DNA from 3 places in the Diaphorobacter sp. MNS-0 genome. Region 1 is predicted to be linked to each of the others. Evidence: predicted binding sites of a transcription regulator. Region 1 holds the regulator's gene; each other region holds the start of a gene.
The links. The regulator FNR, encoded in region 1, switches genes on or off when oxygen is low (the NO sensors DNR and NnrR bind a similar motif). The targets are predictions, from matches to a motif close to TTGATNNNNATCAA.

Region 1 (7,654 bases):
ACACCACCGGTCACGTCTGGGACGAAGACCTGACGGAAATGAACAACCCCATGCCCCGTTGGTGGATGTGGCTGTTCATCATCACGCTGGTATTCGGCGCTGGCTATCTGGCTGCCTATCCAGGATTGGGGACCTTTAAGGGTAAGTTGGGCTGGACGCAGCTGGGCGAGTACCAAGCCGAAGTGGACAAGGCTAACGCAGAGTTGCAGCCTCTGTATGCGCGGTTCGAGGCCATGCAGCCCCAAGAGATGGCGGCCGACGCAGCGGCCATGGCAATTGGTGAGCGTCTGTTCATGAACAACTGCGCGCAGTGTCATGGTTCCGATGCCCGCGGCAGCAAGGGCTTCCCCAACCTGGCCGACGGTGACTGGCTGCACGGCGGTGCGCCTGATCAGATCCAGAAGACCATCCACGATGGGCGCATTGGCGTCATGCCTCCCATGGCGGCCGCCGTGGGCTCGCCGGAAGATGTGCGCAACCTCGCCCACTATGTCCTGAGCCTGTCGGGAAGCCCGCATGACTCCCTGAAGGCGTCTCTGGGCAAGTCGAAGTTCACTGCGTGCGCTGCATGCCACGGGATGGACGGCAAGGGCAATGTGGCCCTGGGTGCCCCTAATCTGACGGATGACATCTGGCTGCATGGCTGGGGCGAAGCTGCCATCACCGCTATGATCAACAATGGCAAGACCAACGAGATGCCTGCCCAAGCGGGCAAGTTGACCGATGCACAGATCAAGGTGTTGACGGCATACGTCTGGGGTTTGTCCAATAAGGCCGGCGCCCCGCGCTGATGCTCCCTGTGCGGCCGGCTCCCCGTCGAGGGGCGCCGGCCGTTTTGCGTTTTGGAAGTTGCACTTCCTTTTTGAGATTCCACCATGAAGCCAGCCGAAGGTCAGCCCCGTAAGGTGATTCCTATCACGCCAGTGGGGGCCGAAAGTTCGCAGACCGAGGTCATTTCGCTCTATGAGGCGCAAAAGAAAATTTATCCACGCTCGATAAGTGGAGTGTTCGCCCGTTGGCGTTGGGCGATGGTGTTTCTGACACAGCTGGTTTTCTATGGCCTGCCATGGCTGGAGTGGGGCCAGCGCCAAATGGTGCTCTTTGACCTCGGAGCACGCCGTTTCTATATTTTTGGTTTGGTGCTTTACCCGCAGGACTTCATTTATCTGACGGGTTTGCTGATTATTTCCGCGCTGTCGCTTTTTCTGTTTACCGCAGTGGCGGGACGCCTGTGGTGCGGCTTCTCCTGTCCCCAGACCGTATACACGGAAATGTTCATGTGGATCGAGCACAAAGTCGAAGGCGACCGCAGTGCCCGTATGCGCCTGGACAATGGTCCGTGGACATTTGAGAAGATCTGGAAAAAAACTGTCAAGCAAGCCATTTGGATTGCGGTCGCGTTCTGGACCGGCTTCACCTTTGTGGGCTATTTCGTTCCGATTCGCGAGCTGGGGGAAGAGTTGCTGGCCCTGCAAGGAGGGTGGCAGATATTCTGGGTGATCTTCTATGGGTTGGCCACGTACGGCAACGCAGGATTCCTGCGCGAGCAGGTGTGCAAATACATGTGCCCTTATGCGCGTTTCCAAAGCGCAATGTTCGACAGGGACACGCTGGTCGTCTCTTACGATCCCGAGCGCGGCGAGCCTCGCGGGCCCCGTAACAAGACCGTAGATCACAAAGCTGCGGGACTGGGTGACTGCATCGATTGCACGCTGTGTGTCCAGGTCTGCCCAACGGGTATCGATATTCGCAACGGACTGCAATACGAATGCATTGGTTGCGGTCTCTGCGTGGACGCTTGCAATACCGTGATGGATAAGATGAAGTATCCGCGCGGGCTGATTCGCTTCTCGACGCAGAACGGCGTCAAGAACCACTGGACCCAATCGCAAATGCTCAAACGCGTGCTGCGACCCCGTGTGTTGTTCTATTCAGCGGTGCTGGTGGTGTTGTGCATCGGCATGCTGGCCAGCTTGGTGGTACGCACGCCGTTGAAGGTGGACATCGTGCGCGACCGCGCTGCGCTCTCGCGCATCGTGGCGGGAGGCAAGCTGGAAAATATCTACCGGCTGCAGATCATGAACGCCACGGAGGGGGCGCAGCGCTACACCATCAGCGCCCACGGCATGGAAGGGCTGGAAGTGGCGTCCGAGACCGCAATTGACATTGGACCGGCGGAATCCCGATGGGTGGTTGTCCGTCTTCAAATTCCGTATGGCTCAGCATCTCCTGGATCGCATACGGTGTATTTCGATATTCAAGCGCAGGGTGATAAAGCCCAAGTGGCAGAGAAATCCGTGTTCCTCGTACCCCGCTGAAGGCGGTCGTGGAATACAAAGGAACAAGCTGTGCTCATAAATGAGCGAGGAGTTAATATAAATGTTGAGTAATTCCCCCATGAAACTGGACGACGCAGGAAAGCCTTGGTGGACGTTTGGCCATGTCTGGCTTGTCATCGCGGGGCCGGTGATTGTCATCATTGCGGGCTTCGTGACCCTCTGGCTGGCCGTGAGCCAACCTGACCCCGTCATCGCGGAAGACTATTACCAACGGGGATTGAACATCAACGAGACCCTGAAGGAGTCTGGGGGCGACATGACGCCTGCCATGAAGGGGCGCAACCATGCAGCTACTCCGCTGGAGGATCAACCGCGCTGACCGGCAGGGCGAGTCCTCTTTGCATGCCGGAGAACAGATGCTAGGCTGTCAACTACACCTGCTAGGAGATGGGCGAATGTGGATGCAACGATTGATGTGGATCGCGTGGCCGGCCTTTTTGATGGCGGGCGTCATGGAAATGGTGGTGTTCGCCTTCGTGGATCCAGAAGCGCTGCAGTGGTTTGATCAACCCCTGCATCTCTCGCGCGAAGGTGTGTATACCATCGCCTTTTTCACGTTCTGGTTCGTACTCATGGCTTCCAGCGCATTGACGACGCTGTTGTCACTCTCGCCCTTTGAGTTGAATCGCTGCCCCGTGCCCAAAGGGGCGCGGCCGGCTGATTGCGCCAAATACGTTTCCTGATCTTTCCGCCGATCAGTTATGAATGAGCAAAAAACCGAGGCTTAACAGGCTGCTGAAATACCCCTTTCGTCGCTCCCCGTGTGGCGCCTTTGCAGGACAATCGGGGCACCCCAGCGACCAGACAGACGAGCCAGACATGCGCGGAGCCGACACCTTCACCGAGAGCCTGTTCACCATGCGCCACCTCGATGACTTCGTGCCCGCAGATCACCCCTTGCGCGTGATCCGTGTGATGGTCAACAAGGCCCTGTCGAACATGGATGAGTTGTTTGCCCAGATGTACGCAGCCGACATCAAAGGCGGGCGTCCCAGCATTGCCCCCGAGAAGCTGCTGCGCGCCATGCTCATTCAGGTGCTCTACAGCGTGCGCTCGGAGCGCCAACTCATGGAGCAAACCCAGTACAACCTGCTGTTTCGCTGGTTCATTGGCTTGGCCATGGACGATGCCGTGTGGGTACCTACCGTCTTCAGCAAGAACCGCGAACGCCTGATCGAGCACGATGCGGTCATCGAGTTCTTCAACCAGATCGTGCAGCAAGCCCAGGAGCAGGAACTCCTCTCGGGCGAGCACTTCAGCGTGGATGGCACCCTGATCCAGGCCTGGGCGGGCCACAAGAGTTTTGTGCGCAAAGACCGCCAGGGCGACGACGATACCGACGCGGGGAACTTCAAAGACCAAAAGCGCAGCAACGACACCCACGAGTCCACAACGGACGCGGATGCAAGGCTGTACCGCAAGGGCAAGACGGCCAGTGAGTTGCGCTTCATGGGCCACACACTCACCGACAACCGCCACGGGCTGGTGGTCAGCGCCGTGGTCACACAGGCCGACGGATATGCAGAGCGCGAAGCGGCCAAGGCCATGATCAACGATGCGCGACAGGCACTGCCCGGCGATGACCCCATCACGATCACGCTGGGCGCAGACAAGGGTTACGACGCCAGGGAGTTCATCGACGCGCTGCAAGAGATGAACGTGCTGCCCCATGTGGCGCAGAACAAATCAGGGCGCCAGTCGGCAGTTCCTGACGCGATTGCAGACAGCGAAGGCTACGCCATCTCCCAGCAAAAGAGAAAGCTGATCGAACAAGGCTTTGGCTGGGCCAAGACGGTGGGGCACATGCGTCAGGTGGTGGTGCGCGGGATCAAGAAGGTTGATCAGCTGTTTGTGCTGACGATGGCGGGCTACAACCTCACGCGACTGCGCAGCCTGGGGCTAATCCGTCTGCAGGGGCAGGTGTAAAGGCAAAAGGGGCAAAAAACCGTGCTTTGCGACTGAAAGCAGGCGATTTTGAGGGGCTGATTTTCAGGATACGGAAAAATGCGGCTACAGCCGCTGAACAGGTTCGGACGCTGGGGAGTATTTCAGCAGCCTGTTAATGGCAGGCTTGCTGGCTGTTGACAATTCGCTTCAGCGCATCGGTATCGACGATGCGCACATGGCGCTGTTTTACTTCCACAATACCTTCTTCCACGAACTTCGAAAACGTGCGGCTGACGGTTTCCAGTTTCAATCCCAGGTAGCTGCCGATCTCTTCGCGTGTCATGCGCAGCACCAATTCGGATTGTGAGAAACCCCGGGCATGCAAGCGTTGTACGAGATTCAACAGGAATGCGGCAAGGCGTTCCTCGGCACGCATACTCCCCAGCAACAGCATGACCCCATGCTCGCGAACAATCTCGCGGCTCATGATCTTGTGCACATGGTGCTGTAGTGCCGTTACTTCGCGCGACAACTCTTCAATACGATCGAAAGGCATGACGCATACTTCGGCGTCTTCAAGCGCTACCGCATCGCAAGTGTGACGGTCGCTCACGATGCCATCCAGGCCGATGATCTCGCCCGCCATTTGAAAACCTGTCACTTGGTCGCGACCGTCTTCGGTGGCGACACAGGTCTTGAAGAATCCGGTGCGGATAGCAAAAAGGGATGTGAAGGGTTCACCGTTCCGGAAAAGCGTGCCGCCACGCTTGATCTTGCGTCGTACAGCAACAATGTCATCGATGCGCTTGAGTTGCTGGTCGTCCAGACCCACGGGCATGCACAGCTCACGCAGATTGCAGTTTGAGCAGGCAACTTTGATGGTCTGGAGATTCGTATGCATGGGAACCCTGTTCATGGCTTGAGCTTACCTCTGAACGGCTGGGAGACATGGAATGCCGTAGGCCGTTGGACGACTTTGAGCCGAAGTCAAATTGTCGCCACAAGGACCTTATGGGCGCTTGATCAACGTCAAGGACTCATGGGGGACTCTACGGCACAGTGATATGAAAGTGCAAGGAATCCCGTCATGACCGTTGTTACAACAGAGCTCCTGCGTCGCTTTGACGTCCCAGGGCCGCGCTACACCTCTTATCCGACTGCTGATCGTTTTGTCGAGGCTTTTGGCGAGCGGGAATACATCCTTGCGCTGCAGCAGCGTCGCGTGGGGTCGGTAGCCAAGGCGATGCCTTTGTCGCTTTATGTCCACATCCCGTTTTGTGAATCGCTGTGCTATTACTGCGCGTGTAACAAAATCATTACCCGGCATCCAGAGCGGGCAGAGGTCTACTTGCGTTACCTCAGCCGTGAAATCGACCTGCATACGGCGCACTGCGGTGTGGGTCAGCATGTGAGCCAGCTGCATTTCGGCGGCGGCACGCCTACTTTTCTGACGGATGACGGTTTGCGCGAACTGATGGGCATGCTGAGGCGCAGTTTCGTCCTTGTTCCTGGGGGGGAGTACTCCATAGAAGTGGACCCCCGGACCGTGGATGAAGCGCGGCTGGGATTGTTGGCGGAGCTGGGTTTCAATCGCCTGAGCTTTGGCGTGCAGGATTTCGACCCTGAAGTACAAAAGGCCGTGCACCGCATTCAGCCTGCCGAAAAGGTGTTCGCGTTGGTCGATGCGGCTCGGAAGCTCGGGTTTGAATCGGTGAACGTGGATTTGATCTACGGGCTGCCGCGCCAGACACCGGAGTCGTTTGATCGCACCTTGGAGCAGGTAGCCGAGTTGCGGCCAGACCGGATCGCGCTGTATGCGTACGCTCACTTGCCAGAACGCTTCAAGTCGCAGCGACGCATCATCACGGCCGAGTTGCCCATGGCTTCGGCCAAGGTGTCCATGTTGGCCCGGTCACTTGATGTGTTCCAGGAAGCCGGCTACGTCTACGTGGGCATGGACCATTTCGCTCTGCCAGACGATGCGCTGGCGGTGGCCAAGCGGCAAGGCAGGCTGCACCGCAATTTCCAAGGCTATAGCACGCAGCCCGATTGCGACCTGATTGGTCTGGGCGTTTCTGCCATCGGGCGCGTGGGCGCTACTTACAGCCAAAATGTGAAAACGCTGGACGAGTATTACGACTGCATTAACCAGGGGCATTTGCCTGTGGTGCGCGGGCTGGCGTTGACCAAGGACGACTTGGTGCGTCGCGCAGTCATCATGGCGTTGATGTGCCAAGGTGAATTACTGTTTGAGCCGTTGGAACAGTCCTGGCTGATTGATTTCCGCAGTTATTTCGATGCGGAATTACAGCAACTGCAAGAAATGGCGGCTCAGGGCTTGGTGAAAATCAGTGATGAGGGCGTTGAAGTCACGCCCATGGGATGGTATTTCGTGCGCGGCGTGGCCATGGTGTTCGACAAGTATCTGCAGGCTGACCGTAACCGCGCTCGCTTTTCCCGGATTATTTGATCCATGCTGTGGGCGCTGGCCACGACGGCCTTCCTGATGGGGCTGATGGGAGGGGCTCACTGTTTGGCGATGTGTTCTGTTCCCTGCGCGGCGCTTACGGGGCTGGGTGGCACGCCGGACGCCACCCACGCCATTCAATGGGCGTCCCGCCGCGGAATCCTCCAACGGGTAGCGCAGTTTCACGCGGGGCGCCTGATTGGCTACGGCGCCGCAGGGGCGGTGGTTGCGCTGGCTATGGAGCAACTCGCATGGCTGGGGCAAAGCACCTCGGCATTGCGCCCCCTTTGGACGCTGATGCACGTGCTCATCCTCGCGTGGGGAGGGATGATGATGGTGCAAGCGCAGCAGCCCTTGTGGGTTGAGCGGGCGGGGCGTGCTGTCTGGGCGAAGGTCAAGCCCTTGGTCTCTCGGCCTGGCGGGCTCCTGACCGCGGGTGTGGCCTGGGCGCTCCTGCCATGCGGCCTGCTGTATACCGCACTGTTGACCGCCGCTCTCAGCGGAAGCGTGCTCCGCGGAGCCTTGTGCATGGTCCTGTTTGGCGTGGGAAGCGGTGTATGGCTGGTGCTGGGGCCGTGGACATTTGGCCGCATTCGCGCTTGGATCGGCGTGAAGGGTGGGGCGTGGGGGTCTCGGCTGGCAGGTGGTGTGCTTTTTTCCCTGGGTGCATGGGCGCTATGGATGGAGGTTGTCCATGGGCAGCCGGCGCCGTGGTGCGTGCCCTGAAAACAGCGTTTTGTGGAACCACAGCGGCTCTGCGAAGCATGCCGTGGCAAGCGAATGGTGCAAACTGAGACGCTCAGGCGTGACGTATCGCTGTCAGATCTCTACCAGCGGAAGTGACGAGTCTGTTCTCATCGACGTGGAGAAATCCAGCTACCCATCGCTGCCTTACTGGATGCGCCACCGTACGTCTGGGGCGCGCGCTGCGTATCAGTGAGGTTGCCGAAGGAATGGGAAC
Region 2 (7,654 bases), 1.1 Mb from region 1:
AGCACGCCTACCAGTTGGCGGAGCAGCAGGGCCTGACCTTCGTGCACCCCTATGACGACGAGGCCGTGGCCGCCGGCCAGGGCACGCTGGTGCTGGAGATGCTGGCCGCCCAGCCCGACCTGGATGCGCTGGTGGTTTCGGTGGGCGGCGGCGGGCTGCTGGCCGGCATGGCAACGGCGGCGCGGGCCATCAAGCCGAACCTGGAGATCATCGGCGTGCAGACGGCGCGCTTCCCGGCCATGGTGAATGCCATCAAGGGCACGCACCACGCGCAGGGCGCGTCAACCATCGCCGAGGGCATCGCCGTGGGCCAGCCCGGAAAGATGACGCAGGAGGTCATTGGCCGGCTGGTGGATGACCTGCTGCTGGTGGACGAAGGCGACATCGAGCAGGCGGTGCTGATGCTGCTGGAGATCGAGAAGACGCTGGTGGAAGGCGCGGGGGCCGCCGGGCTGGCCGCGCTGGTGCGCCACCCCGAGCGCTTTCGCGGCAAGAAGGTGGGGCTGGTGCTCAGCGGCGGCAACATCGACCCGCTGCTGCTGGCGGCCATCATCGAGCGCGGCATGGTGCGCTCCGGCCGGTTGGCGCGCATCATGGTCAGCGCACGCGACGTGCCCGGCGTGCTCGCCCGCATCACCGCCCTCGTGGCCGAAGCGGGCGCTAACATCGAAGAGGTGCACCACCAGCGCGCCTTCACCGTGCTGGCCGCGCAGAACGTGGAGATCGAACTGGTGCTGCAAACGCGCGGCAAGGCCCACATCCAGCAGGTGCTGGACCTGCTGCGCGCCGCGCAGATGGAAGCCGAGCTGCGCTGAGAGCGCCGTGCCGCACGCGCGTGCGGGTAAGGCCCGTGCACGCGCGGGGGCGTTGTGGCTACACTTGTCCCCCATCAAGGCACCAGACCCCACAGGAGACCGAACCCATGGCCCATGACCATCCCATCGCCCCCAACGCCGCCGACGTCGAGGCCGCCACGGCCACCGATGCCGCCGAGTCCGTGGTGCATCTGATTCCCGTCGTGATCCCTGCGGTGGGTGCGGCCATGATCTTCCTGCTGGCCTTCATTGCGGTGTACATGGCCTGAACGCACCGCCCGCTCGCCACCCAGCCCCGCCTCTGCGGGGCTTTGTTTTTTGGTGATCGCGTTTTGCACCGACGCCATGACACGCATAACGTCATGTGTTTTTTGCATGATTTAACCCCCTGTCCGACAGACAAATCGGGGGCGTCTTCATAAAATCGTCACCCCAGCCGACCTGTGCAGGGGTGCCGCCGCGGTACCCCCGTTTCGCCAGCCGACTGAGTCCCAGCGGTTTTTTCAAAGGCAGCGCGCAGATCGGTTCAGCGCGGGCCTGTGCGTCGTGACCCGGTTCGCTTCCTTTGAAAAGACTGTTTTTCAACTTCAAAGAAGCCTTCCCGATGAACGCACCCACCATGCCCGTCCTGGACATTCAGGCGCCCGCATACGTCAAGAACGCCAAGCTGATCGCCTGGGTGGCCGAAATGGCCGCGCTGTGCAAGCCCGCCCGCATCCACTGGTGCGACGGTTCGCAGCAGGAGTACGAGCAGTTGTGTCAGCAACTGGTGGATGCCGGCACGTTCAAGAAGCTGAACCCCGCCAAGCGCCCGGGCAGCTACTTGGCGTGGTCCGACCCGTCGGACGTCGCGCGCGTGGAAGACCGCACCTACATCTGCTCGGAGAAAAAGGAAGACGCCGGCCCGACCAACAACTGGATGGCCCCGGCCGAGATGCGCGCCACGCTGCAGCCGCTGTTTGACGGCTGCATGGCTGGCCGCACCATGTACGTGGTGCCCTTCTCCATGGGCCCTCTGGGCTCGCACATCGCCCACATTGGCATCGAACTGACCGACAGCGCCTACGTGGCCGTGAACCAGAAGCTGATGACCCGCATGGGCAAGGCCGTCTATGACGTGCTCGGCACCGATGGCGAGTTCGTGCCCTGCATGCACACCGTGGGCGCCCCGCTGGCCGCAGGCCAGAAGGACACCACGTCCTGGCCCTGCAACCCCCAGGTCAAGTACATCGTCCACTACCCCGAGACCCGCGAGATCTGGTCGTACGGCTCGGGCTACGGCGGCAACGCACTGCTGGGCAAGAAGTGCCTGGCGCTGCGCATTGCCTCGACTATGGGCCGCGACCAGGGCTGGCTGGCGGAGCACATGCTGATCCTGGGCGTGACCAACCCCGAGGGCAAGAAGTACCACGTGGCCGCCGCTTTCCCCAGCGCCTGCGGCAAGACCAACTTCTCCATGCTGGTGCCGCCGGAAGCCGGCTTCGCCGGCTGGAAGGTCACGACCATCGGTGACGACATTGCCTGGATCAAGCCCCATGCCGACGGCAAGATGTACGCCATCAACCCCGAAGCCGGCTACTTCGGCGTGGCCCCCGGCACCAACATGCACACCAACCCGAACTGCATGCGTTCGCTGGACAAGGACGTGATCTTCACCAACGTCGCCCTCACCGACGATGGCGATGTGTGGTGGGAAGGCATGGAGAAGGACACCGGCAAGCTCCCGGACCACCTCATCGACTGGCAGGGCAAGGACTGGACACCGCAGATCGCCAAGGAAACCGGCGCCAAGGCCGCGCACCCCAATTCGCGCTTCACGGTGGCCGCCACCAACAACCCGGCCCTGGACCCCGAGTGGGACAACCCTGCCGGCGTGGCCATCGACGCCTTCATCTTCGGCGGCCGCCGCTCCACCACCGTGCCGCTGGTGACCGAGGCCCGCAGCTGGATGGAAGGCGTTTACATGGCCGCGACCATGGGCTCCGAGACCACCGCCGCCGCCTTTGGTGCGCAGGGCGTCGTGCGCCGCGACCCGTTCGCCATGCTGCCGTTCTGCGGCTACAACATGAGCGACTACTTCCAGCACTGGCTCGACATGGAACACAAGCTGGAGGAGTCCGGCCACCAGCTGCCCAAGATCTTCTGCGTCAACTGGTTCCGCAAGGGCGAGGACGGCAAGTTCGTCTGGCCCGGCTATGGCGACAACATGCGCGTGCTCAAGTGGATGCTGGACCGCATCGAGGGCACGGCGCAAGGCGAGCCGACCATGTTCGGCATTGCTCCGCAGTACGCCGAGATCAACTGGACCGGCCTGGACTTCAGCACCGAGCAGTTCAAGATGGTGACCAGCATCGACAAGGCTGCCTGGGCCGAAGAACTGAAGCTGCACACCGAGCATTTCGACAAGCTGGCCTACCACCTGCCTCAGGAACTGCTGGCTATCAAGGCCGCGCTGGAGAAGCGTCTGGCGGCCTGACCGCCCTGCCTCGGCTCGGCTCGGCATGAATTCAGCCGGGCCTACACCACAACCCCGCGACCACGTCTGTGGCGCGGGGTTTTTTCATGAATGTGCCCCGGACGAAGCTGCCGCGCACATAGCAAAAAGGGCACCCGAAGGTGCCCTGTTGTCGGTTGGCGCGGGGTCGCCGCGCGGCCGTTCAGCGGTAACGGCGCAGGTCGTCCACCGCGATGCCGTTCATCGCACGGCTCAGGTCGGCCATGATGCGGGCGTCGCGCAGTGCGGCATTCCAGGTGCGCTCGTCCTCTGCCGCACGCCGGTGCGCATCCGACCAAGCCTTGGCAGCGGCACGCAGGCCCAGCACCGCGCTGCGCGCAGGTGCCGCCAGCAACGCCATTCCTGCGAAAGCTATCACCCACATCACCATCCAGCCGGCCAGCATGTGGCCATCGTTCCAGGTGTCCATGACCTGGTTGGCCACGACAAGCAGCGCGGCGACCAGCGCCGCCAGCAGCAGCGACGTTGCGCCGCGGGTGCCGTCAAAGCGGGCAGCGGTTTGCTTCAGATGGCTTGCGGCCTCTTCAATGCGTGCAATGCCGTGGTGCTGGACAGGAACATCGATGTGTACAAACTTCGTCATGATGCGACTCGTACGCCACTGTTGGCGAAATTGCCGGGCGGTGCAGCAATACTAGGGTTTACCCTGGTTTGTGTCTAATTTATATGTTGAATCACCCATATTCATCCGTGTGATGATTGCGGCATGCAGCCATTGAACTTTCGCACGCTGGATCTCAATCTGCTGCGCGTCTTTGACGAGGTCATGGCCGAGCGCAACCTGACCCGCGCCGCCGAGAAACTGGCCATCACACAGCCCGCCGTGAGCAACGCACTGCGCCGGCTGCGCGAGGTGCTGGGCGACGAGCTGGTCACGCGGCGCGGCCACGGCGTGGAGCCCACGCCGCGGGCACTGGCCCTGTGGCCCGCCGTACGGCACGCATTGGCACAGTTGCAGGAGGCACTTTCCCCCGGGCGCTTTGACCCGGCGTCCGCACAGACGACCTTCGTTCTGGCGATGGCCGACGCCACGGGTGCCACGCTGATCCCGCCACTCATCGAGATCGTGGAACGCGAGGCCCCCGGCGTCTCGCTGCGCGTGGTGCCGCTGACCACGCGCGACCCGCGCCGCCTGCTGGACGACGAGAGCGCCGACATGGCCGTGGGCTACTTCCCCGCCGTGCTGGCCGACCTCACGGCGCGGGCGCAGTCGGACAACGTGGTGGCGCACGAAAGCACCCGCCTCTACGATGGCCAGTACGTGTGCGTGATGCGCGCGGACCACCCGCTGGCCGCCGTGCCGATGACGCTGGACCTGTACTGCGCCGCGCGCCACCTGCTGGTGAGCTTCTCGGGCAAGCCCTTCGGCTTCATCGACGGGGCATTGGCCGCGTTGGGACGTGAACGCCGCATCGTGCTTACCGTGAACCAGTTCTTCACCGCGGGACGGGTGGTGGCCACCACGGACCTGCTCACCGTGCTGCCGCGCCACTTCGTCGGCGTGGCCAGCGTGCGCGACGAACTGGTGTGGCGCCCGCTGCCCATGACGCTGCCGCCCGTGCACGTGGACGCACTGTGGCACCGCCGGCGCAACCACGACCCCGCCCACCGCTGGCTGCGCGAGGCGATTGCGCGCGCCGCGCGCAACACGCCCGCCCCCATCCACCGCCAGGATTGACCCCACCCACTCACCCATGAAGCTGCAACTGCTGTCCGACCTGCACCTGGAAGCCCACCCGCATTTCACCCCCAGCCCCGCCGTTGGCGCCGATGTCCTGGTGTTGGCCGGCGACATCGGCTCTTACCAGGCCGGCTCGCTGCTGTCGGACGACGACTTCGGCCTGGCGCGCTTCTCCCCTCTGCCGCAGTACGCCGGATGGCCCACGCCGGTGGTCTTCGTCCCTGGCAACCATGAATACGACACGCAGGACTTCGACGCCGCGCATGCGCGCCTGCGCCGCACCTGCGACCGGCTGGGGCTGATCTGGCTGGAGCGTGAGAGCATGGTGCTGCAGGGGGTCCGCTTCGTTGGAACGACGCTGTGGAGCGACTTCGACGCGCTGGCCGACCACGCGGGGATCACCGACCCGGGCCAGCGACTGCAGCGGCGCGAGAAGGCGTTCCGCGCGGCCAACTTCTATCTCTCCAAGACTGGCAGCACCCGCCAGGGTGTGCCCTTCCTGGCCGCCGAGGTGCGCGAACAGGCCCTGGTTTGCCAGGCCTGGCTACGCAACGCGCTCGCACAGCCCTTTGCGGGCACGACGGTGGCCGTCACGCACTTCGCGCCCAGTCTGCTCAGCGCCGACCCGCGCTACGGCCTGGTGCCGGGCACGGCGGGGTTTTGCAATGCGCTGGACGACTGCCTGCCCCACGCCCAGCTATGGCTGCACGGCCATCTGCATGCGCCCAGCGACTACCTGGTGCGCGGGGCCCGCGCGGACGGCGCGCCCTGGAGCTGCCGCATAGTGGCCAACCCGCTGGGCTATGCCCGCAAGGGGGAGCAGGCAACCTTTCAGCCGCACTGCGTGCTCACCGTATGATGCGTGCGGGCCCTGCGCCCGCCACCGCGTACCGCATCAAAAATATGACTGAAGTCAAGACAACAGGCGCCAGCGCGGATTAGTCTGATTTCTCGTTTCCGGAGCACTTCGAATGAACATCCTGCTTGCTGTCGACGGCAGCACCTACACCAAGAAAATGCTGGCCTACCTGGCCGCTCACGACGAGATGCTGGGCAGCTCGCACACCTACACGGCCATCACCGTGCAGCCCCAGTTGCCTCCCCGCGCGCGCGCCGCGCTCGGCAAGGAAGTCGTGGACAAGTACCACGCTGAGGAAGGCGAAAAGGTGCTGTCGCCCGTCGTGAAGTTCATGGCGCGTCATGGCGTGCAGCTCAAGACCATGACCAAGGTGGGCCCGGCGGGCGAGACCATCGCCAAGGTGGCCGAGTCCGGCAAGTACGACCTGATCGTCATGGGCACGCACGGCCACGGCTCGCTGGGCAAGCTGGTGATGGGCTCGGTCAGCACGCAGGTGCTGGCCAACTGCCAGGTGCCGGTACTGCTGGTGCGCTGATCAGGCCACCCGCATGGCGGGGCCGCTCGCCAGGCCGCTCAGGCAGGTGTCCGCGGCCCAGTCAATGATGCACTCGTCCGCATAGCCGCGGTCGCGCAGCATGCCGAGCATGGGATCGGCATTGCGCGCCAGCAGCGCACACAAGATCACATCGGGCGGCAACTCGCGCCGCAGCTGTCCCTGGGCCTGCGCCTCGACGATCCAGCCGAGGATGCAGGCATGCACCTCCTGCATCGATGCCCGGTAGGCGTCGCAGGCGCGCAGCGCCTGGGCCAGCGCGGAGTTGCGGCTGGGCAGCAGCGGCACCTCGTCGGCCAGTTGCAACTGCAGCGTCCAGCACAGCAGCGCGTGCAGGCGCTGCATGGCGCCCAGTTCGGCCGGCAGCGCCGCCAGAAAGCGCTGCAGGCGCTCCACCACATGCACCATGGCGGCCGAGCACAGGTCGTCCTTGCCGGCAAAGTGTTTGTACAGGCTGGCCTTGGCAATGCCCACGGCCGCGGCGACCTCGTCAACGGTCATGGTCTCGAAGCCTTTTTCGCCCAGCAGGCGGCTCGCGGCCTCCACGATGGCATCCTCACGCGCCCGGAGCATCTGCTCCTTGAAGGACGGACGGGGCGGCTGCAACGTGTTCATGCGGGCGATGTTAGCGAGCCTTCACCCCACGCAGGCCGATAACCCTAAAGACCCCCATCCGCGTGTGCCGTCAGGCCGACAGGCACTGCGCCGCCGCGCTGGTGAGCGCATCGGCCAGCGCATCCAGCACTTCCGACTCCAGGTTCCATGAGTGCCAGTACAGCTGGATGGGCAGCGTATGGCCTGGCGCCAGGTCCACCAGCCGGCCCTGCTGCAGCCAGGGGCGCGCGAGCAGCTCGGGCACCACGCTCACGCCCCAGCCCGCGGCCACGGCGCGCACCTGGCCCTCCGAGCTGGGCACGAACACGCGGCTGAGAGACACGCGTTTCAGGCCAAAGGTGCGCGTGACGAACTCGGCCTGCATATCGTCCTTGCGGTTGAACGAGACGAAAGGCACGTCGCGGAAGTTGTGCGCCGTGAGCCCTTGCGGCAGTTGTCGGCGCGCCAGCTCTGGCGCGGCCACGGCGACGTACTGCATCGCGCCCAGGGGCACCATGCGGCAGCCGCGCAGCGCGCTCTTCAACGTCGTCACGCAGCCCATGACCTGGCCCGAGCGCAGCCACTCCTGCGTGAAGTCCTGGTCGTCGGCAATGATCTCCAGCGGCAGGCGCTGGCG
Region 3 (7,654 bases), 1.1 Mb from region 1:
CAGCGTCACGTAGTCGAAAAAATCGAACACCCGTGGGTCGGCCAGCTCGCGCAGCTCGGTGTTGACGAAGCCGCCGCCCAGTACGGTGACGATGTGCGGGTGCTGTGCCTTGATGGCCTGGGCAATGCGAAACGCGCCGTACACCGAGCCCGGGAAGGGCACCGAGAGCAGCACCACGCCGGGTTGGTGGCGCGCGACGGCCTCATGGGTGAGCTGCTGCAGCACCTCGTCCACGAGGGTCGGCGCCTGCGCCAGCGCGTCGGCCAGCGGGTCGGCCAGCGGGTCGAACGTGGGCTGGCTGCCGGCGAGCTGTTCGGCGTATCGCACAAACTCGAAACGCGTGTCCACGGCGCCCTGCAGCACGTCCGCCAGGTCGTTGAGGTACAGCGTGGCCAGATGCTTGGCCTTGTCGGTCAGGCCCAGGGCGCCGAAGGCCCAGCCCAGCGGGTCGCCGCTGCCGTCGTCCTCGTACACGTCCAGCGCTGCGAAGCGCGGCCCTTCCGGCAGGTAGTGGCGGCCCACGATGCGGTGGGCGAGGGTGCTGTCGCGCCCCTGCAAAAAGGCCATGGCTGGGCCGATGGTGGCCAGGTACCGCTCCTGCTGTGCAAGAAAGAACTGCACCGCCGGGCTCTGCGCGTTTGCGGGCAGGGCCCGCGCCCTTTCGGCGACCTGCGCCAGACCGTCGCGCGAGAGCAGCCGCAACACCAGCGCGATCGCCAGGTCCTCCTGCCACGCCGGCACGCCGCGCGAGCGCAGAAAGCCCGTGAGGTAGGCGGTGGAGGGGTAGGGCGTGTTGAGCTGCGTCATCGGCGGGATGACGGACAGCACGCGGGGCAGGGCTGCGGGCATGGGCAAAGGGGTGGAGGGGGCTGGCAGAGCGGCGGATTATCCCGGCCCCCTGCCGCGCATGCCCCTGCGGGGGCTTGTTCAGCGCACGGCGCGGCGCGCCTTCTTGGCGGCGTACATGGCGCGGTCGGCCTCGCGCAGCGCCTCGTCGGCCGTCATGCCGTTGGGGAGCACGGCGATCACACCCACGCTGGCGCCGGCGTAGTCGATGGGGGCGTCCGCCCCGCCAAAGCGCCCGCGCGTGGCCTGTGCCAGGCGCTGGCCGAACCCCTGGCGGGCCGCCTCCAGCGCCGGGCCGGGCGCGGGGCCGGGGCCTACGGCCACGAACTCATCGCCCCCGTAGCGTGCGACGAAGTCCTGCGCGCGCGCCGCGCCGCGCAGCCGCTCGGCCATGTCGGCCAGGAAGAGGTCGCCCACCTCGTGGCCATAGGTGTCGTTGATCGCCTTGAAACCGTCCAGGTCCATGAAGGCGATCAGCACTGCCGTGCCCTGGCGCGCGCCTTGCGCCAGTTGCTGGTGCAGCATTTCGCGCAGCGCGCGGCGGTTGGGTAGGCCGGTGAGGGCATCGGTCGCCGCATAGGCCGCCAGCCGGGCATTGGCCTGCAGCAATTGCTGCAGCAGCTGCTCGCGCTCGACCTGCTGGCCAATGAGCCGCGCGAACAGCGTCAGCGCATTGCGCGCCTGTGAAGTGAGCTCCTGGCGCTCGTCGCTGGCGGCGCAGAGCGTGCCATAGAGCTGGCCGTCGGACATGCGCACCGGTGTGCTGGCGTAGGTCTGGATGCCCAGCGCGGCGGCGGCCTGCGAATCGCCCCAGCATTGCCCCACGTCGGCGGTGAAGGGTCGGCCCTCGTCCAGCGCGCGTTTGCACAACGTGTCGTGCCAGGGCACGCTCAGTCCCTCGGGGATCTGCATCTGGCGCGTGTTGCGCGCGTACAGCACACGTTGCACACCCCGCTCCAGGTCCACCACCGTGAGGTAGGTGGATTCGAACCCGGTGATGTCTTCCAGCAGCTCCAGCAGCGGCCGGGTGAGCTCTTCGACGGTGCGTGCGCGGGTGACGGTCTCGCTGAGATGGTCCAACAGGTTGTCCATGCGGCCATTATGGGTGGGTGTGCCGCAGGACGCAGGCCGGGACAGGCAGCGAACGCCTGCCCCTCCAGTTGGATCACGGTGTGCGCGCTAAGGTGCGGCGCTGGGCCAGGCGGGGCGCCGGCCTGTGAGCTGGCTCACGATGGCGCCCTTGAGGGGCGGCAGCCGGTTGGCGCCCGCCAGCACCACCTGGCGCAGCAGGCGGGGCAGCGGCCGGTCGTCGGTGTACAGGCGCACGATGGCATTCGTGCCCTGGTACAGCGGCCAGGCGTGGCGGTGATGGCCGCGCGCGTAACCCTCCAGCACGCTGGCGGCGCCGATGTCCGCGCCGCGCTCGCGTGCCTGGGTGAGAGTGCGCGTGAGGCTGTCCACACCCGCCAGCCCCAGGTTGAACCCGTGCGCCGTCACCGGGTGCATGCCGACGGCCGCGTCACCCAGCAGCGCGCAGCGCGCGGCGGCGAAGCGGTGCGCATACACGGCGACCAGCGGGTAGGCGTGGCGCTCGCCCACCAGCCGCATGGCGCCCAGGCGGTCCTTGAACTGGGCTTGTACGCGTGCGGCGAATGCCTCAGGGGGCAGTGCCAGCAGCTCCTGCGCATGCGCCGCGCCGGTGGTGACCACGGCCGAGCACATCGGCGCGCCATCGACCAGGTCGCCCGGCAGCGGCAGGATCGCCAGCGTCTGCTCGTAGCCGAAGCACTCGTGCGCGACCTCGTGGTGGGGCAGCTCATGGCGCAGGCGGCAGACGATGACCGTGCGGCCGAAGTCGTGCATGGCCGCGCCAATGCCCAACTGGCGCCGCGTGGCGGAAAAGCGGCTGTCGGCCGCCACCAGCAGCGGGGCCTGCAGACGCAGGGGCGCTGCGTCGAGGTTGCGGGTGTCGGTGTATTCCAGCTCGGCATGCGCGGGCGTGACGGCCACGCGCGTGACGCGCGCCTCGGTGACCAGTCGTACGCCGGGCGTGTGCGCGGCCACTTCGTAGGCCGTGCGGCGCAGCGCGTGGTTGGGCACGATCCAGCCCAGATGCTGGACGCCGCTGCCGCCTGCGTGCAGCTGCATGGCCCCGCGCTGGCCCACGGGGCCGTCGTGCACCTGCGCCTCGCGCAGCAGGCCGACCTCGTGCGCGGCCAGGCGCTGCCAGCTGCCGATGCGCTGCAGCGTGGCCACGCTGGGGTGGGTGAGTGCGATCTCGCGCCCGTCGGCCGGGGGCGCGGCCAGCGTGGAAGCGGGTTGCTGCTCCAGCACCGTGACCTGCATGCCGGCCTGGGCCAGCGAGGCCGCCAGCGACAGCCCGGCAGGCCCCGCACCCACGATGAGCACGTCGCTGCGCTGAGAGGAAACGTCTTGTGTTGTCATGATTCAGAAACAGGCCGCCGGCAGTGGCAACAGCGGGCAATTGTCGGCAGGGCGGAAAGGGGCGATCTTGCCTTGCGTCAAGCACGGCGGCCATGCGGCCGCTTCCTACGCCGGGCGGGCGATGGTCTCACTACAGTGGAGAACCCTGCAACCAGCAAGCAAAGGACCCGACATGCGCGTGGACATCTACCGCCGATCCGAAGCCGAGGGGCGTTATTCCCATCTGGCCGTGCCCGAGGGCAAGCCCATACCGCAGGAGGCCATCAATACCGATTGGAACTGCGAGCACCGCGCCGTGGAACGGGACGAAACCCAGGCGCACTGGAACGACCTTGGTATTCCCGAGCCCGGACGGCAGCTGCGCGACAAGGGCTATGCCATCACCAGCGTGACGGAGCAGCCGCGGCGCTGAGGCCAGGTGCGGCCGGCGAGGTGCCGCCGGCCAGGTGCGACCGGCGAGGTGCGGCCGGCCAGTTGTCACGTGCGTGGCGCGCACGGAGGCAGCGACCGCGCTAGGCTGTGCGCATGGAGACACACCACAACATCCCCCCAACACACCCGCCTTACGCGCCCCAGATACGCCGCTACCAGGATTGGCTGCAGGCGCAGCACGGCCTGCGCTTTGACGATTACGACGCGCTCTGGCGCTGGTCCACCACCGATCTGGACGCCTTCTGGCAGAGCGTCTGGGACTATTTCGACCTGCAGTCGCCCACGCCGCACAGCGCGGTACTCGCAAAGAACGTGATGCCCGGCGCGCAGTGGTTCCCCGGCGCGCAGGTGAACTACGCGCGCCAGGTGCTGCGCCATGTGGACGCCGCACAGGCCGCGGGCCAGCCGGCCCTCATCGGCCGCAACGAACGCGGCGAGCGCCGCGAGCTGTCCTGGCCCGCGCTGCGCCGGCAGGTGGCGGCGCTGGCGCTGCACATGAGGGCCCAAGGCGTACGGCCCGGCGATCGCGTGGCAGCCTACCTGCCCAACATCCCCGAGACTATCGTCGCCTTCCTGGCCTGCGCCAGCATCGGTGCGGTGTGGAGCCTGTGCGCGCCCGACATGGGCACGCACGCGGTGCTGGACCGCTTCCGCCAGATCGCACCGACGGTGCTGTTGGCCGTGGACGGCGTCACCTATGGGGGGCGCGACCACGACCGTTGCGACGTGCTGGCGGAGCTGCGCGCGCAACTGCCTACGCTGCGCCACGTGGTGCTGGTGAACAACCTGGATGCTTCAAAAACAGTAGCTGATACCGCTTGCTACGCAAGCGTCATCGCCCGAAATGATGCAGAGACTGTGGCCTTTGAACCGGCGTGGCTGCCGTTCGACCACCCGCTGTGGATCGTCTATTCCAGCGGCACCACCGGCCTGCCCAAGCCCATCGTGCACGGCCATGGCGGCATGATGCTGGTGATGCTGCAGCTGGCGGTGCTGCACAACGACATCGGCTGCAGCTACGCGCCCAACTCCCTGGGCGAGCGCTACCACTGGTACAGCTCCACCGGCTGGATCATGTGGAACGCCCAGGTCGGCGGCCTGCTGGGCGGCACCACCTGCGTGCTCTACGACGGCAACCCCGGCGGCAACAAGGAGCGGCCCGACTGGGCGGTGCTGTGGCGCATGGCGGCCGAGGAGCGCGTGACCTTCTTCGGCGCTGGCGCCGCGTTCTACGGCCACTGCATGAAGGCCGGGATCACCCCTGCGGCCTGCGGCGATCTGTCGGCGATCCGTGTGCTGGGCTCCACGGGGTCGCCGCTGCCTGCCGAAGTGCAGCGGTGGGGATCGCAACTCCTGGCCAGCGCGGGCGTGCCGCAGGTCTGGTGGTGCAACATCTCCGGCGGCACCGACTTCGCGGGCGCCTTCATCGGCGGCAATCGCGAGCTGCCGCAAACGCCCGGGCGCATGCAGTGCCGCATGCTGGGCGCAGCCGTCGAGGCCTGGGACGAACGAGGTCGCCCGGTACTGGACGCCGTGGGCGAGCTGGTGTGCACCCAGCCCATCCCGTCCATGCCCTTGTTCCTGTGGGGCGACGCCGATGGCGCGCGCTACCGCGCCAGCTACTTCGACATGTACCCGCCCGGCCATGGCCGCAGGCCCGGCGGCGGGGATCTGGGGCCCGAGGCCGGGGCCGTCTGGCGCCACGGCGACTGGATCGAGATCGGCTCCAGCGCCCGCCCCGGCTGCGTGATCTACGGCCGCAGCGACGCCACCATCAACCGCCACGGCCTGCGCATGGGCACGAGCGAGATCTACAGCGCCGTCGAGGCCCTGCCCGAGGTGCTCGACAGCCTGGTGGTGGACCTGGAATACCTGGGCCGCGCCAGCTACATGCCGCTGTTCGTGGTGCTGCGCAGCGGCCTGGTGCTGGACGACGGCCTGCGCGCGCGGATCAACGACGCCATCCGCGCCAGCCTGAGCCCGCGCTTCCTGCCCGACGAAATCGTGCAGGTGGCCGAGGTGCCGCGCACGCTGAGCGGCAAAAAGCAGGAGCTGCCCGTCAAGAAGCTGCTGCTGGGCCAGCCGATGGACAAGGTGGTCAACCCGGACGCGATGGCCAATCCCGGCTGCCTGGCGTGGTACGTGGACTTTGCCGCGCGGCGTGCGGCCGGTGGTGCTTCATAAAAGATAGCTAATCACGCTTGATGGACGGGCGGTTCAGCCCGGTTTGTCCCAGTTCTCTCCTTCCACGCGCGGCACGCTGGCAAAGCGCAGCGCGTGCTCCGTGAAGCGCTCCACCACGCGGCTGGTGCCGCCGGCCAGGCGCGCCAGCGCAATGCCCACGTGAAAGCCCGGCGGGTTGTCGGTGAGCGCCAGGCATTTCACGCCGCGCGGCACCACCTGCCGCGCCACGCTGGCCACCAGGCCCACGCCCAGGCCCGAGGCCACCAGGCTCATGATGGTCTGCACCTGCATCGCCTCCTGTGCCACGCGCGGCGCAAAGCCAGAGAACTGGCAGCGCATCATGGCCAGGGCCGAGAGGCTGGGCACCTTGTGCTGCGGGTACATGATGAAGGGCTCGTGCGCGGCCTCGGCCAGCGCGATGGCGTCGCGCTGCGCCAGCGGGCTGCTCTCGGCCACGGCCAGCACGAAGTCGTCGCGGTCCAGCGGCAGCAGCTCGAAGCCGCACGGGTCCAGCACCGGGTAGCGCAGCAGGCCGGCATCGAAGCGCCGCGACACCAGCCCCTCCAGGATCTCGGACGACGTGGCTTCGCTCAGCTCCAACTCGATCTGCGGATAGCGCTGGCGCAGCGAGGGGATGAGTTGCGGCAGCAGCGCATAGGTGGCCGAGCCGATGATGCCCAGGCGCAGCAGCCCGCCTTCGCCCTCGCGCGCGTCCTGCACCGCCTGGCGGCACTGCTGGGCGTGGAACAGCGCGCGGCGGGCGTCGCCCAGCATGGCTTCGCCGGCCGGGGTGAGCACCACGCCCGTGGTGGTGCGCTCGAACAGGGGGCTGCCGAGTTCTTCCTCCAGCTTGCGGATGGACACCGACAGGGGCGGTTGCGCCATGTGCAGGCGCTCGGCCGCGCGGTGGAAGTTGCCGGTTTCCGCCAATGCGACGAACTGGCTGAGTTGCCGGAGGTTCATGCGATATGAAAAAAGTATTGAAATCAAAACTTTTAATATTAGACAGCATGCAAGGTGCTGCCTAGAGTGCCAACTCCGACCCCTTTGCGGGGCACCGTAGCGGAGCAGAGACTCCAAGGAGACATTGCACATGGCATTCCACGGCAGAACCACCCTGCGCGCCCTCGCGGGCGCCAGCCTCGTGGCCCTGGGCACCACCCTCGCGCCCGCCGTGCAGGCGCAGGCCTTCCCGTCCAAGACCCTCAAGTTCGTCGTGCCCTTCGGGCCCGGCAGCGGCACCGACACCTCGGCGCGCTACTTTGCGCGCAAGCTGCAGGACCTCACGGGCCAGTCCGTGGTGGTGGAGAACAAGCCCGGCGCCAACGGCTTTATCGCGGTCAAGCAGGTGCTCTCGGCCCCGGCCGACGGCTACACCGTCTTCATCGGCAGCAACTCCACGCTGGCGGTGAACGCGGCGCTGTTCAAGGAGCTGCCCTACGACCCGGTGAAGGACTTTGCGCCGCTGACCATGATGATGCGTTCGCCCGCCATGCTGGCCACGGCCCCGCAGGCGCCGTTTGCCGACCTCAAGGGGCTGGTCAGCTATGCCAAGGCCCACCCGGGCAAGGTGAACTTCGGCGCGGGCTCGGCCGGCTACCAGCTCATGGGCGAGCTGCTCAACGACAGCGCCGGCGTGCAGACCGTGCATGTGCCGTTCAAGGGCGCCGGCGAGACCATGACCGCCCTCGCGGCGGGCACCGTGGACTACGCCTTTGCCGAAGTCACGGCCGTGCAGGAGCTGGCC

Region 2: a site for FNR is predicted at 5,915-5,928, ahead of K2L43_RS00485 (universal stress protein). Genes of this name have one in related genera too.
Region 3: a site for FNR is predicted at 3,359-3,372, ahead of ubiM (5-demethoxyubiquinol-8 5-hydroxylase UbiM). Genes of this name have one in related genera too.

What each region holds. Positions count from the first base shown of each region.
Region 1 covers NZ_CP080761.1:1,165,620-1,173,273, forward strand. Annotated here, with positions in the region: gene ccoP (cytochrome-c oxidase, cbb3-type subunit III) at 1-791, shown strand, start outside; gene ccoG (cytochrome c oxidase accessory protein CcoG) at 876-2,318, shown strand; gene K2L43_RS05580 (FixH family protein) at 2,380-2,658, shown strand; gene K2L43_RS05585 (hypothetical protein) at 2,735-3,022, shown strand; gene K2L43_RS05590 (IS5 family transposase) at 3,159-4,265, shown strand; gene fnr (fumarate/nitrate reduction transcriptional regulator Fnr) at 4,399-5,142, opposite strand; gene hemN (oxygen-independent coproporphyrinogen III oxidase) at 5,314-6,696, shown strand; gene K2L43_RS05605 (sulfite exporter TauE/SafE family protein) at 6,700-7,419, shown strand.
Region 2 covers NZ_CP080761.1:108,727-116,380, reverse strand. Annotated here, with positions in the region: gene K2L43_RS00515 (threonine ammonia-lyase) at 1-815, shown strand, start outside; gene K2L43_RS00510 (hypothetical protein) at 923-1,084, shown strand; gene K2L43_RS00505 (phosphoenolpyruvate carboxykinase (GTP)) at 1,420-3,291, shown strand; gene K2L43_RS00500 (hypothetical protein) at 3,473-3,913, opposite strand; gene K2L43_RS00495 (LysR family transcriptional regulator) at 4,037-5,008, shown strand; gene K2L43_RS00490 (metallophosphoesterase) at 5,025-5,870, shown strand; gene K2L43_RS00485 (universal stress protein) at 5,983-6,405, shown strand; gene K2L43_RS00480 (TetR/AcrR family transcriptional regulator) at 6,406-7,038, opposite strand; gene K2L43_RS00475 (LysR family transcriptional regulator ArgP) at 7,109-7,654, opposite strand, start outside.
Region 3 covers NZ_CP080761.1:86,193-93,846, forward strand. Annotated here, with positions in the region: gene K2L43_RS00365 (radical SAM protein) at 1-849, opposite strand, end outside; gene K2L43_RS00370 (sensor domain-containing diguanylate cyclase) at 928-1,938, opposite strand; gene ubiM (5-demethoxyubiquinol-8 5-hydroxylase UbiM) at 2,026-3,291, opposite strand; gene K2L43_RS00380 (DUF6139 family protein) at 3,464-3,703, shown strand; gene K2L43_RS00385 (acetoacetate--CoA ligase) at 3,817-5,907, shown strand; gene K2L43_RS00390 (LysR family transcriptional regulator) at 5,941-6,870, opposite strand; gene K2L43_RS00395 (tripartite tricarboxylate transporter substrate binding protein) at 7,001-7,654, shown strand, end outside.